One region of the Paraoerskovia marina genome, then DNA from elsewhere that is predicted to be linked to it. Evidence: riboswitches for the same ligand, from Rfam matches in the RefSeq annotation. Region 1 holds a riboswitch; each other region holds the start of a gene.
What was found. Region 1 has a riboswitch for S-adenosylmethionine ahead of BLU20_RS00030 (aminotransferase class V-fold PLP-dependent enzyme). Riboswitches for the same ligand answer to the same signal wherever they lie in the genome.
Positions count from the first base shown of each region.

Region 2: linked by a shared signal. The riboswitch ahead of BLU20_RS02295 (hypothetical protein) and the one ahead of BLU20_RS00030 (aminotransferase class V-fold PLP-dependent enzyme) in region 1 are both predicted to bind S-adenosylmethionine.
Region 3: linked by a shared signal. The riboswitch ahead of BLU20_RS02555 (methylenetetrahydrofolate reductase) and the one ahead of BLU20_RS00030 (aminotransferase class V-fold PLP-dependent enzyme) in region 1 are both predicted to bind S-adenosylmethionine.
Region 4: linked by a shared signal. The riboswitch ahead of BLU20_RS02840 (hypothetical protein) and the one ahead of BLU20_RS00030 (aminotransferase class V-fold PLP-dependent enzyme) in region 1 are both predicted to bind S-adenosylmethionine.

Region 1 is NZ_LT629776.1:3,854-7,057, reverse strand. It holds gene BLU20_RS00040 (O-succinylhomoserine sulfhydrylase) at 1-452, opposite strand, end outside; gene BLU20_RS00035 (rhodanese-like domain-containing protein) at 449-898, opposite strand; SAM riboswitch class I at 904-999, opposite strand; SAM riboswitch class IV at 1,112-1,227, shown strand; gene BLU20_RS00030 (aminotransferase class V-fold PLP-dependent enzyme) at 1,259-2,662, shown strand; gene BLU20_RS00025 (CsbD family protein) at 2,766-2,939, opposite strand; gene BLU20_RS00020 (MaoC family dehydratase) at 3,006-3,204, opposite strand, start outside.
Region 2 is NZ_LT629776.1:479,795-482,998, reverse strand. It holds gene BLU20_RS02300 (ATP-binding cassette domain-containing protein) at 1-1,414, shown strand, start outside; SAM riboswitch class IV at 1,710-1,826, shown strand; gene BLU20_RS02295 (hypothetical protein) at 1,837-2,541, shown strand; tRNA gene BLU20_RS02290 (tRNA-Leu) at 2,822-2,904, opposite strand; gene BLU20_RS02285 (FhaA domain-containing protein) at 3,150-3,204, shown strand, end outside.
Region 3 is NZ_LT629776.1:558,141-561,344, forward strand. It holds gene metE (5-methyltetrahydropteroyltriglutamate--homocysteine S-methyltransferase) at 1-634, opposite strand, end outside; gene BLU20_RS02555 (methylenetetrahydrofolate reductase) at 631-1,650, opposite strand; SAM riboswitch class I at 1,674-1,778, opposite strand; gene BLU20_RS02560 (LacI family DNA-binding transcriptional regulator) at 1,851-2,864, opposite strand; gene BLU20_RS02565 (beta-galactosidase) at 2,988-3,204, shown strand, end outside.
Region 4 is NZ_LT629776.1:627,972-631,175, reverse strand. It holds gene BLU20_RS02850 (ABC transporter substrate-binding protein) at 1-979, opposite strand, end outside; gene BLU20_RS02845 (cold-shock protein) at 1,463-1,666, shown strand; SAM riboswitch class IV at 1,806-1,920, shown strand; gene BLU20_RS02840 (hypothetical protein) at 1,936-2,373, shown strand; gene BLU20_RS02835 (excalibur calcium-binding domain-containing protein) at 2,495-3,204, shown strand, end outside.

The DNA of each region.
Region 1 (3,204 bases):
ACACCCCAGCGCGCGAAGATCTCGTCGAAGATGACGAGGGTCGAGCCGAAGAGGGCGCGGGCCGCGACGATGCGCGATCCCTGGCCGACGATCGCCGCGAGCGACGTGAAGACGGCCGACATCCCCGTCGCCGTGGCGAAGCAGGCCTCGGCCCCCTCCATCAGGCGCATCCGCTCCTCGAACGTGTGCACCGTCGGGTTGCCGTACCGGGAGTAGATGAAGCGGTCGGCGTCGCCGGTGAACGCGGCCTCGGCCTCGGCGGCTGACTCGTAGGCGTAGCCCTGGGTGAGGAACAGCGCCTCGCTGGTCTCGCCGAACTCGGAGCGGCGGTGCCCGCCGCGCACGGCGAGCGTCGCCGGACGGGCGCTCGCGGGCAGAGGCCCGCGCGCACGGCCTCCGGGCACCTCGCCGGGGCCCGAGGGGCCCGCGACGGACCCGTAGGGCGCGCTCATGCGGAGGTCCACGTGGTGCTCGGCAGGCCGGCGACGCGCCACCCGTTCTGGTTGCGGACGCCGAGCGCGTCGGCGTCGCCCTCGAAGCCCTCGAGCACGTTGTACGCGGGGCCGAGACCGGCCGCGGTCGCGGCGGCGGCGGCACCGATCGAGCGGTTGCCCGACCGGCAGAGGAACACGAGGGTGCGCCCGTCGCCCGGCGTCACGCCGGCCTCGAGGATGGGGTCGAGGAAGTGCGGGTTCGGGCCGAGCTGGGTGACCCAGGGGGTGTACACGGTCTCCTTGTCGAGCGAGGAGACGTCGGCGACGCCGATCGTGCGCCACTCGCCCTCGGTGCGGACGTCGACGAGCACCGCACGCTCGTCGGTGGCGAGGATCTCCCACGCGTCCTGGGGGGTGATGTGACCGGCAAAGCCGTCGGCGGGTCGGATGTCCGGGGTGCTCATGAGCTCCTCCATCGGTCGTGGCGGTAGCACCCGCGCCCTGAGGGCCAGGGGGGTTGCTGCGGCGTCATCGTGCCAAGTCACTCAGCCGCTCTGGATGGTTGGAGGGATCGTACGTCACGGCGGACGGGCGTCAACACGCCGTCTCAGAATTGATGCCCACGATGCGAGATCGGCTTTTGACAGGCCCGGACCGGCTCGCCATTCTTGGAGGCAGGTCATGAGTGCCAGCGCGAAACCCCGGTTTGCTGGCCGGCAACCCTCCTCCCACGGTGGGGTGCCCCGGGTGACGACCCGGCCGTTCACCAGGTGGTGCGCGGCAAGCGTGGGACGCCGCGGCGTCCCGGATCTTGGAGGACTGCAGTGAGCGCACCAACTCTCGGGACCACGGTCTGTGACCACCTGGACCCCGTGCTCCCCGTCACCGGCGCCGAGACCCTCGTCCCGCGGGTCGGTGCCGCCCCGATCCGGTACGCCAACCTCGACGTCGCCGCCTCGGCCCCCGCCCTGGCGAGCGTCGCCGAGCGCGTCGCCGAGGTGCTGCCGCTGTACGCGAGCGTGCACCGCGGTGCGGGGTACCTCTCGCAGGTCTCGACCGCCCTGTACGAGGCCTCCCGGCGCACCATCGGCGACTTCGTCGGCGCACGGCCGGACGACGTCACGGTCGTCACGCGCAACACCACCGACTCGTTGAACCTGCTCGCCGGCTGCGTCCCCGCGGGGCCCGACGGCCTGCCGGGTCGGGTCCTGGTGCTCGACCTCGAGCACCACGCCAACCTGCTGCCCTGGCAGCGCGGGAGCGCGACGGTGCTGACCGCCGCACCGACGGTCTCCGGCACGCTCGCGGCCCTGCGCGCCGAGCTCGCGCGGACCCCCTACGTCCTGCTCGCCGTCACCGCGGCGTCGAACGTCACGGGGGAGTCTCTGCCCCTCGCGGACGTCGTCAAGATCGCGCACGACGCCGGAGCCCGGGTCGTCCTCGACGGCGCCCAGCTGGTCCCGCACCGCAGGGTCTCGCTCGCCCGGAGCGGCGCCGACTGGATCGCGTTCTCCGGCCACAAGACCTATGCGCCGTTCGGCGCGGGCGCGCTCGTCGGCCGCCGCGACTGGCTCGACTCGGGCACGCCCTACCTGGCCGGTGGCGGGGCCGTGCGTCAGGTCGGGCTCGACGAGACCCGGTGGCAGTCCGCACCGGCCCGCCACGAGGCAGGGTCGCCCAACGTCATCGGCGCCGTGGCGCTCGCGGCGGCCTGCGACGCGCTCGCGGCGGTCGACCCGGCCGAGCTCGCCGAGCACGAGGCCGTGCTGCGACGGCGCCTCGTCGACGGCCTGTCGGCGATCGAGGGGGTCGAGGTCGTCAGCCTCTGGCCCGACGCCGAGGACCCGGTCGGTGTCGTGACGTTCGCCGTCGAGGGGCACGACCCAGGCTTCGTGGCCGCCTACCTCTCGGCCGAGCACGGCATCGGTGTGCGTGACGGACGGTTCTGCGCCCACCCGCTGCTCTCACGGCTCGGGCTGACCGGCGGGGCCATTCGCGCCTCGGTCGGTGTCGGTACCGCGGGTGAGGAGGTCGAGCGCCTGATCCGTGCCCTCGAGACGTTCGTCGCCCAGGGCACGCAGGTGGAGTACACCGTCGTGGACGGCTGCTGGACCGTCGTCGACGACCCTCGTCCCGTGCCCGCCGGCTCCGGGCTCTCCGGTCTCTTCGCCACGGCAGCGGCCGGCTTCGTCGCCGAGTCCGCCGGATGCGGCCCGCTGCCGGAGTAGCCGCGAGCGGCGAGACGACGGTCCGGCGCCGCCCGGCCTCGCACCCTCACCTGGCAGCACGACGGCCCCCACCCGCAGCGGGTGGGGGCCGTCGTGGTCAGCGTCAGTGCTTGAAGGCGTCCTTGGCCTTCTCGCCTGCCTGCTTGACGTCGGAGGAGGCCTGGTCGGCCTTGCCCTCGGCCTCAAGACGCTCGTTGTCGGACGCCTTGCCGGCGCCCTCCTTGATCTTGCCCTGAGCGTCTTCTGCTGCGTTCGAGATCTTGTCGCCGATACCCATGTGCTGCTCCTTTCGTCGGTGAGACCGACCGTAAGGAGGTCGTACGGAACTCGCACGCCGAGACCGTCAGCGTGGTGTCACCGACCCGTTGAGGTGCAGCAGACGCTTGCGCGCATTCCATCCGGTGATGGACCACACGCCCTCGGTGCCCGGCCGGACGGAGACGTCCACGACGCCGGGCAGCACGACCGGACGGGCGAACTGCACGTCCCAGTCGTAGGCGTCGCCCCGCGCCGGCCCGACCTGCGCCAGGGCGCGCGCCGCC
Region 2 (3,204 bases), 480 kb from region 1:
CCTCGCCACCTGGATGGACGACCTCGCGGAGCCGTCGCTCGGACCGCTGATCGAGGCGCTGCGCGCGACGCTCGCGTCGTTCGTGACCATCGGCCTCGGGTACCTGAGCCTGGACCGCCCGTCGGGGACGCTCTCGGGCGGCGAGGCGCAGCGCGTGAAGATGATCCGCCACCTCGAGTCGTCGCTCACCGACGTCACATACGTCTTCGACGAACCGTCGATCGGCCTGCACCCGCACGACATCGACCGGATGAACACCCTCCTGCTCCAGCTCCGCGACAAGGGAAATACCGTGCTCGTCGTCGAGCACAAGCCCGAGATGATCGCGATCGCGGACCACGTCGTCGACCTCGGCCCGCGCGCCGGGACCGCCGGCGGCGAGATCTGCTTCGAGGGCACCGTCGACGGGCTGCGCGGCTCCGACACCCTCACCGGCCACCACCTCGACGACCGGGCCTCGGTGAAGGACGCTGTCCGCACGCCGTCGGGCACCCTCGAGATCCGCGGCGCCTCGATGCACAACCTCCAGGACGTCGACGTCGACGTGCCGCTCGGCGTGCTCGTCGTCGTCACCGGCGTCTCCGGGTCCGGCAAGAGCTCGCTGATCCACGGGTCGATCCCGTCAGGCGCCGACGTCGTGTCGGTCGGCCAGGACCCCATCCGCGGGTCGCGGCGCTCCAACCCCGCGACGTACACCAACCTGCTCGACCCCATCCGCAAGGCCTTCGCCAAGGCCAACGGCGTGAAGCCCGGTCTCTTCAGCGCCAACTCCGACGGCGCCTGCCCCACCTGCAACGGCGCCGGCGTGATCTACACCGACCTCGGGGTGATGGCCAGCGTCGAGACCGTCTGCGAGGAGTGCGAGGGCCGACGCTTCCAGGCCTCCGTCCTCGAGTACACCCTCGGCGACGACGACTCCGCGGGCGGCGCCAAGAACATCAGCGAGGTCCTCGAGCTCTCCGTCGCCGAGGCCTCCGAGTTCTTCAGCACCGGGGCCTCGCGCGTCCCCGCCGCCGCGAAGATCCTCGGCCACCTCTCCGACGTCGGGCTCGGGTACGTCAAGCTCGGCCAGCCCCTGACCACCCTCTCCGGCGGCGAGCGCCAGCGGCTCAAGCTCGCCACCCACATGGGCGAGAAGGGCGGCACCTACATCCTCGACGAGCCGACGACGGGCCTGCACCTCGCCGACGTCGAGCACCTGCTCTGGCTGCTCGACCGGCTGGTCGACTCCGGCAAGTCCGTGATCGTGATCGAGCACCACCAGGCCGTCATGGCGCACGCCGACTGGATCATCGACCTCGGCCCCGGCGCCGGGCACGACGGCGGTCGCGTCGTCTTCGAGGGCACGCCGGCCGACCTCGTGGCCGCCCGGGCCGGGCTCACCGGGGAACACTTGGCGGACTACGTCGTCTGACGTTGGTCGAGCCTGTTGGTCGAGCCTGTTGGTCGAGCCTGTTGGTCGAGCCTGTCGAGACCCCTGCCGGTCGAGCCTGTCGAGACCCGTAGACCGAGACCCGGTTTCGACAAGCTCAACCTCCGTCGGTCGAGCCTGTCGGTCGAGCCTGTCGAGACCCCCCGCCGGTCGAGCCTGTCGAGACCCGTAGCCCGAGACCCGGTTTCGACAAGCTCAACCCCCGTCGGTCGAGCCTGTCGAGACCCGCTTGTCCCGGTTTGCACCACCCGCCATCCGCCGCTATCGTCCTGCCCCAGGTCAAGAGCGACCAGCGATACGCCCTCCGCGTGCTGGTCCGGCAACCGCGCCACCCCGCGCACGGTGCCCCAGGAGGAAGACCGGCCCGCCACGACCGTGGCGGGAAGGAGCGAAGGGAGCCACGGATGGTGGAGAAGTACTACCTGCGGATCGACGGAATCCTTGAACACGAGCCGGGTGCGCGTCGTCGCGAGAGGGCACGACGAACGGGCGTGACGCTCATCGAGCACGGCATGCTCTGCACGGCCTGCATGGTCGGCTCGTGGGGCCGGACCGAGCTCAGCCGGAACCGAACGCTATGCAACGTCTGCCACCACTTCGCGCACCATCTGGCCACCGCGGCCGCGACGTCCCCCGCGGACCGGCAGACCATCCTTCACCGGCTGATCGGCCCGTCCGTGAGAGACGATTCTGGCGTGGCTGCCGCGCGCGCCCACCTCAAGGCCCGGGTGCACGGCGTCTTCGACGAGGCGGTGCTGCAGGGCGTCCCGATCGTCGAGCGTCCGACCCGTAGCGGGCCGACGACGCCGGCGATCGGCGTCCGAGACCTACGCCGGAGCGGTCTCGTCTCGGACGCGATGGAGCAGCGAGTACAGCGCTACGCCGACTGGCTCGAGGCACTCGAGCCGACAGACCATGCCGTGCACGCCGAGGCGCTCTCCGCCGTCGCGGGTCTGGGCGCGATGCTGCGTCGTTGGGACAGTGACCAAGAGTTGAAGAACGCCCGACGCCGGTTCCGGGAGTCGCTGAAGCGGCTGTCCGCCGCCTCTCGGAGCGTCGGGGCCGATCTGATCGGCCTGGTCCAGGCGCACCGTCTGCGCTTCCGCTGACGGCAGGTCTCGACAGGCTCGACCGACGGCGGTTGAGCTCGACCGACGGCGGTTGAGCTTGTCGAAACCCGGTCTCGACAGGCTCGACCAACGGAGGTTGAGCTCGACCTGCGGAGGTTGAGCTTGTCGAAACCCGGTCTCGACAGGCTCGACCGACGGTGGTTGAGCTCGACCTGCGGCGCTGGTCCCAACCGGCCGCCCCAGAAACGACGAAAGTCCCGATCCGGTCGACCCGGTCGGGACTTTCATCGTTGCGATCTCCCGGAGGAGACCGACTCTGTGCGCGAGGGGGGACTTGAACCCCCACGCCCTTTCGGACACTAGCACCTGAAGCTAGCGCGTCTACCATTCCGCCACTCGCGCGCGCTGAAGGAGATTAGCACGCAGCGGGCCTGATCCTTGAATCGAGCCCGGCGGGGCGGCCGGTGCGTGCGACAAATAGGACAGCCCGGTGCGCGTGCGCAGAACCTTCACCACACCGTGTCTCGCTCGTGTCGCACCGAGAGGGCCAATGATCGCTCTCGTCGTTACGATCAGTGGGACCGCGCCCGCACCGGGTGGGCGCGGCTGTGGCGTCGTCGCCGTGTGCGTCGACGGGAGGAGGTGGCATGGGCGTCCTAGATCGTTTCGAGCGCGGCGTCGAACGCGCCGTCAACAGCGCTT
Region 3 (3,204 bases), 550 kb from region 1:
CGACGGAGCCGAGCGCACGCAGCAGGTCGGCGTACGCGGCGACGACGTCGTCCAGGCGGTCGAGGGGCGTGAAGCCCTCGCCGGCGTCGTCGGCCGCCTTCGCCAGGGCGAGGAACGTGACGGGGCCGACCAGGACCGGGCGGGTCGTGACCCCGGCCTCCTTCGCCTCGGCGTACTCGCGGACGATCCGGTGGTCGGCGAACGAGATCGACGTGGTCTCGCTGATCTCGGGCACGAGGTAGTGGTAGTTGGTGTCGAACCACTTGGTCATCTCGAGCGGGGCGTCCTCGCCGCGACCGCGGGCCACGGTGAAGTAGCCGGCGAGGTCGAGGGAGCCGTCGTCGGGGTCGATGAGGTCGCGGAACCGCTCGGGGACCGCACCCAGCAGCGCGACGACGTCGAGCACCTGGTCGTAGTAGGAGAACGACCCGGGGACCGACCCGTCGTCCGGGTTCAGTCCGAGGGAGACGAGGCGGCGCACGGTGTCGCGGCGGAGCGTGCCCGCGGCGACCTCGAGGTCGAGCGTGTCGGCGTCGCCCGCCCAGAAGGCCTCCACGGCCTTCTTGAGCTCGCGACGTCGTCCGATGCGGGGGTAACCGAGGACGGTCCCTCCGGGAAATGCTGTGCTGGTCATGGTGCGAGTCCTTCCGTGAGGGTGGTGGATTCGCCGGAGACCCACGGCCCGCTGGCCAGGTCCGCGGGTGCGGGGCTGGTCGCCCGCGCACCCCCGCCGTCGAGGTGGACACCCTCGAGCAGGTCGAGTGCGGCTTCGTGCTTGTTGAAGGTGTAGACGTGGATGCCGGGCGCGCCCGCGGCGAGGACCGCGCGGGCGAGCTCGACGGAGCGTCGGACGCCGAGGGCGTGGCGCGCGGCGTCGTCGTCCGCCGCGGCCTCGAGCTCGGCGACGATCGAGGTGGGCGCCGGGACGCCGGTGAGCTCCTCGACACGACGCAGGCGGCGCGGCTCGGTCATCGGCAGGATCCCCGCGAGGATCGGGATGGTGACGCCCGCTGCCCGGGCCTCCTCGACGAACTCGATGTACGACGAGGCCTCGTAGAACAGCTGGGTGATGGCGAAGTCCGCGCCGGCCTGCTGCTTCTCCAGCAGGCGGGCGACCTCCTGGGTGCGGGTGGTGCCCGCGTCCCGGTTGCCGTCGGGGAACGTGGCGACGCAGATCGTCAGCGGCCGGGCTGCCCCGCGCAGCGCGGTCGAGACGTCCGCCGCGCACCGCCGTGCCTCGACGCGGCGCAGGAGCGCCACCAGCTCGACGGCCGACGACGGCCCACCCTCCGCCGGAACCCAGTCCGGGTTGTTGACGGGCGGGTCGCCCCGCAGGGCGAGGAAGCTGCGGACGCCCTCGTCGAGGAAGTCCTCGATGACGGACTCCGTGTCCTCGAGCGACGCGCCGACGCAGGTCAGGTGCGCGATCGGGAGGACGGGGGTGCCCGCCAGGAGCTTCCCGACGACGTTCCGTGCGGTCGAGCGGTCGTTGCCCGCCGCGCCGTAGGTCACCGAGACGAAGTCGGGGCGGGCCGCGACGAGGCGGCGCGCCGTCTCCCAGAACTTGGGGGCGGCGTCGGGGTTGCGCGGGGGCATCAGCTCGAACGAGATCGTCGGGCGGGCCGGGGCTGCGCCGATCGTCACGGTCATACGAGTGCCTCAGACATGCGTGGTCTCCATCGGACCTGGCGTTAGCACCTGTACCCCTCGGGAGGCTTCCGTCGGGCAGGTTGCTGCGGTGTCGACGAGCCAGGACTCTCGACCGCTCTGGATGGGTTGCTGGGACGAGCCTACGAGCCGCCCGCATGGTGGGCCAAGCGCTGTCCGTTGGGCGAGACGACGTGACGTGCTCAGGCGGAGGCGCGCCAGACCACGGTCGTCGGGAGCGTCACGTTCGCAGCGGCCTCGGGGCTGCGCAGCTGGTCCAGGACGAGTCGCGCGGCCGCGTGTCCGATGTCGTGGGCAGGTTGCGCCACCGTGGAGAGCTTCGGGGTGCAGCGCTGGGCCCAGTCGCTGTCGTCGAACCCGACGATCCCGACGTCCTCGGGGATGCGGCGCCCGTGCGCGCGCAGCGTCTCGATCGCGCCCGCGGCCACGGCGTCGGACGCCGCGAACACCCCGTCGACCGACGGGTCGCGCCGCAGCAGCTCAGCCATGCCGCGGACGCCCGACGTGTACGAGTACAGGGGGTCCGTCACGACGAGGGACTCGTCGAACCGCTCGCCGAGCGCCTCGGTGAACCCGGCGAGCCGGTCGGCGCCCGAGTCCCGGTCGAGCGCGCTCGCGAGCATTCCCACGCGCCTGCGCCCGGTCGCGACGAGCCGTTCGGTGATCTCGCGTGCGGCGGCGTGGTTGTCGATCGCGACGTGGGGGAGGGAGCCGCCGCCCTCCGGCTGGCCGATGACGGCGGCGGGCAGGGCGATCTTCTCCACGGCCTCCGCGACGGCGTCGTGCGTCCGGGCGGAGACGAGGACCACGCCGTCCACGAACCCGCCGCGGAGGTAGGTCGAGACACGCTCGGCGTCGCTGTCCGACGCGACGACGAGGACGACGAGCTGGTAGCCGGCGTCGGCGAGGGCGTCGTTGGTGCCGAGCATGATCGACCCGATGTTCGGGTCGCCGAGGAACAGCTGGTGGGGCTCGTGGACGACGAACCCGACCGCCATCGAGCGCTGGGTCACGAGGTTGCGTGCCGCATTGTTGCGGACGTACCCGACCGCCTCGATCGCCGCCTCGATCCGCGCCGCCGCGTCCGCGGAGACGTACCCCGTCCCGTTCAGGAACCGGGAGACGGTTCCGCGTGAGACTCCTGCTCGGGCGACGACGTCGTGGACCGTCGCACGTTGCCGCGGGGGAGGGGTCATGAGCGCAGGCTATCTCCGAACTGGTCGTGTGTGCACGTGTACACATCGCCGGAAGTCGTGTAGCGTGCTCGATTGTGTGCACGTGCACACACTGATTTTCGACGACGAGAACCAGGAGTCAACGTGGACGACCCCGCAGCACAGGGCCGCGGTCTGCCGCTGCCGCACCGCGGCATCGCCTTTGGCGGGGACTACAACCCCGAGCAGTGGACGCGCGAGACGTGGGCCGAGGACGTGCGCCTCATGAACGAGGCCGGTGTCGACCTCGTCGCCATCAACATCTTCGGCTGGGCGGAGATCGAGCGCACCCCCGGGAACTACGACTTCGGTCGCCTCGACG
Region 4 (3,204 bases), 620 kb from region 1:
AGGCGTACGAGGTGAGCTCGCCACCCTCGGAGTCGGCGTAGAACGCGTCGAGACGCTCCTTGAACTCACCCTTGGCCTCGGCACCGGGGATCGTCCCGATGACGCCCTCGAGGGTGCCCTCGTCGAAGTCACCCTCGTACGACGCCGTGTTCCCGTCGCAGAAGAACGTCTTGCCGCCGAGGTCCCAGCCCTGGGCCACGAGCTCGGTGACGATCGCCTTGGTCTCGTCGAACGCGATCACGGAGATGACGTCGGGGTCCTGCGCGAGCAGGTCGGTGACCTGTGCGGAGAAGTTCGACTCGCCGGGCTGGAACTCCTGCCCGGCCCCGGTGCCGCCGTAGACCGCCTCGGCCCCGCCTGCCTCGATCGTCTGCTGGACGTTGTCGCGCAGGCCCGTGCCGTAGTCCTCGTTCTGGACGAGGAAGCCGACCTTGGTGGCCCCCGAGTCGAGGATGAGCGAGCCGAGGGCGGAGCCCTGGACGGAGTCCGGCGGGGCGGTGCGCGCGAAGAGGTCGCTGTAGCCCGAGAGCGTGGTCGACGTGTTGGCGGGCGAGATCTGCATGACGCCGGCCTCGGTGACCATGTCGACGACGTTCAGCGAGACGCTCGACGACGCGGCGCCGATCATCACGTCAGCGTCCTTGCCGATGAGGTCGGTCGCCGACTGGGTCGAGACGTTGAAGTCCGTCGAGTCGCCGGAGTCTGCGCCCTCGATGGTCACGTCGTTGCCGAGCACGCCGCCGGCCTCGTTGATCTCGTCGACCGCGAGGCCGACACCTGCGACCTCGGGCGGGCCGAGGAACGCGAGGGTTCCGGTCAGGGGCAGGAGCGTCCCGACGACGAGCTGGTCGTCGCCGCCGCCGCCGTCGCCGCCACCGTCGGCACTGTCGCCGCCGTCGTCGGTCGAGCAGGCCGCCAGGCCCAGGCTGAGGGCTGCAGCGAGCGCGAGGCTTCGCGTCGCAAGGGTCCGTCGCTTCATAAGTCTTTTCCCTCCGAGGTGGACCTGTGATCCACGACACCATTCGTGCCGTGCGGTCACAGTAGGCAGCGAATGTGTCGGCGATGTGTCCTGGGGCACAGTTCCGCCCGATCGTTACCGTGATGTGACTCATGACACGTTTCGTCTCACCTGGCGGGCAATACCGGCACGATCGTGCCGTTTCGGCGGCGACGACGTCGCACAGCCCCGCCTCGACCCGCGACCGCACCGCCTGGCCGCGCGTGCAGCACCGGCGGCAGCGGCGGCACCGGCGGCGCGGAAATCTCCACATGATTCTGCCGTCAGGCCATGGTGTCCCTGGCTCAAACCCGGTACGCTCGTACTCGCAGAATGCAGTTCGCTTGTCCTTGCGCTTCGGTCTCCGGACCGGGCGGACCTTGTTTACCCAAGAGTTGACGACGAATCACCGTGATGCCGGCCTCGGAAGTCGGGGCCGTTGACACCTCTTGAAGGAGAAACAAGATGACGCTCGGTACCGTGAAGTGGTTCAACTCGGAGAAGGGCTATGGCTTCATCGCCCCCGAGGACGGCTCCGCCGACGTGTTCGCCCACTACTCGGCGATCCAGACGCAGGGCTACCGCACGCTCGAAGAGGCGCAGCGCGTCGAGTTCGACGTGACGCAGGGCCCCAAGGGCCCGCAGGCGGAGAACATCCGCCCCGCGTGATTTTTTCTCAGCCCGCCGCCTGACGCGGCAGCTGAACCGACGACCCCTCGCCACTCGTGGCGGGGGGTCGTTCTGCGTGCGGACGCGGTGCCCGACGACGGGCTCGCCATCCGCGGGCGGATCGGCCTACGATGGTCGCGGTCATGAGGCCCCGTGGTATCGCCCTCCGGCGTGCGGGACCGGCAACCGCGCCAGTGCGCACGGTGCTCCCGGAGGAAGACCCGCCCCCGCCGCCGGTGGGGGAAGCGCACCACGTCAGGAGTACGCAGATGGCCTCCGCCACCACCCTTCCCCTCGCCGGCACGCGCACGCCCGAGGCCACCGCGGCTGTGTTTCCGGTCACACCGGGGTACGGGTTCACACCGACGCAGCGCGCCGCCCTCGACGCCACGCCGTGGGGATGGCGCACCGGGGTGGTGCGGTCCGTGTCGGAACGACTCACGTGTGTCGGCTACGACGCCGACGTCCTCCCTGCCGCGCCGTCCGGACCGACGGGTCTCGGAGAGCCCGCACCGGTGCCGAACCGCGCCATCCTCTGGCACGCCGCTGATCTGCGGGCCGCGCTCCACGTCGGGGACCTCGTCGCCGTCCACGAGGAGCACCACGCCCTGCGGTACGTCGTCGACGACGCGCACGACGCGATCCGGACCGTCTCCGCGTTCGTCGAGTGCGGCGTCGGCCCCGCTCCCCGCCCCGCGACCACCTGACCGGAGGCCGCTCCCGACACGGGAGGCCGGCGTCGTCCGCCTGCCCAAAAATGCACACGGTCTGGCGCAAACCACCTCGCTTGCCGCATAGTGTTCCGCGCAACCGATCGAGGAGCCTGACATGCGTTTCAACCCGCCCCCGGGGTGGAGCACCCCGCCCGGGTTCGAGCCCGATGCGACCTGGTCGCCCGACCCGTCGTGGCCCCCGGCCCCTCCCGGCTGGGAGTACTGGGTCGACGACGACGACGCCACGACCGTGGTCCCCGCCGCGACCGATCCGGGTGCCACCGCCGTCATGCAGGCGGTCCGCACTCCGGCGGCCACGAGCACGAGGACGACCACCGTCCGGAGCTCGGGCGACAGGACGGCCACCAGCGGGTCGACCACCCGCAGCCCGTCGGGGTCGACACCGACCGCGTCCGCCAGCGGCGTCGTCGCCCTGGGCGCGACCCCCGACGACTCCCCGGCCGCCGGGGCGCCGTCACGCGGCAGCCGATCCGGCGCGGGCAACCCGAGCAAGGACGGGTCCTCCGGACGGCGCACCGCGACGGGCCCGATGGTCGCCGCCGCGATCGGCGGGCTCTGCGCAGGGCTCGTCATCGGGCTGGTCCTCGCGTTCGCCGCACGGGGCGACGCGAGCGAGGCGATCGCCGAGGCGAACGCCTCGCAGGCCAAGGCCGAGGCGGAGCGCGACTCCCTCGCGGACGACCGCGCCGAGTTCGAGACGCACATGGAGGACCTGACCGCCCAGCAGGAGCAGCTCGCCGAGGACCAGGCCGCGCTCAAGGACGAGCAGGACGCGCTCGACGACCGGGAGAGCGAGATCAGCGA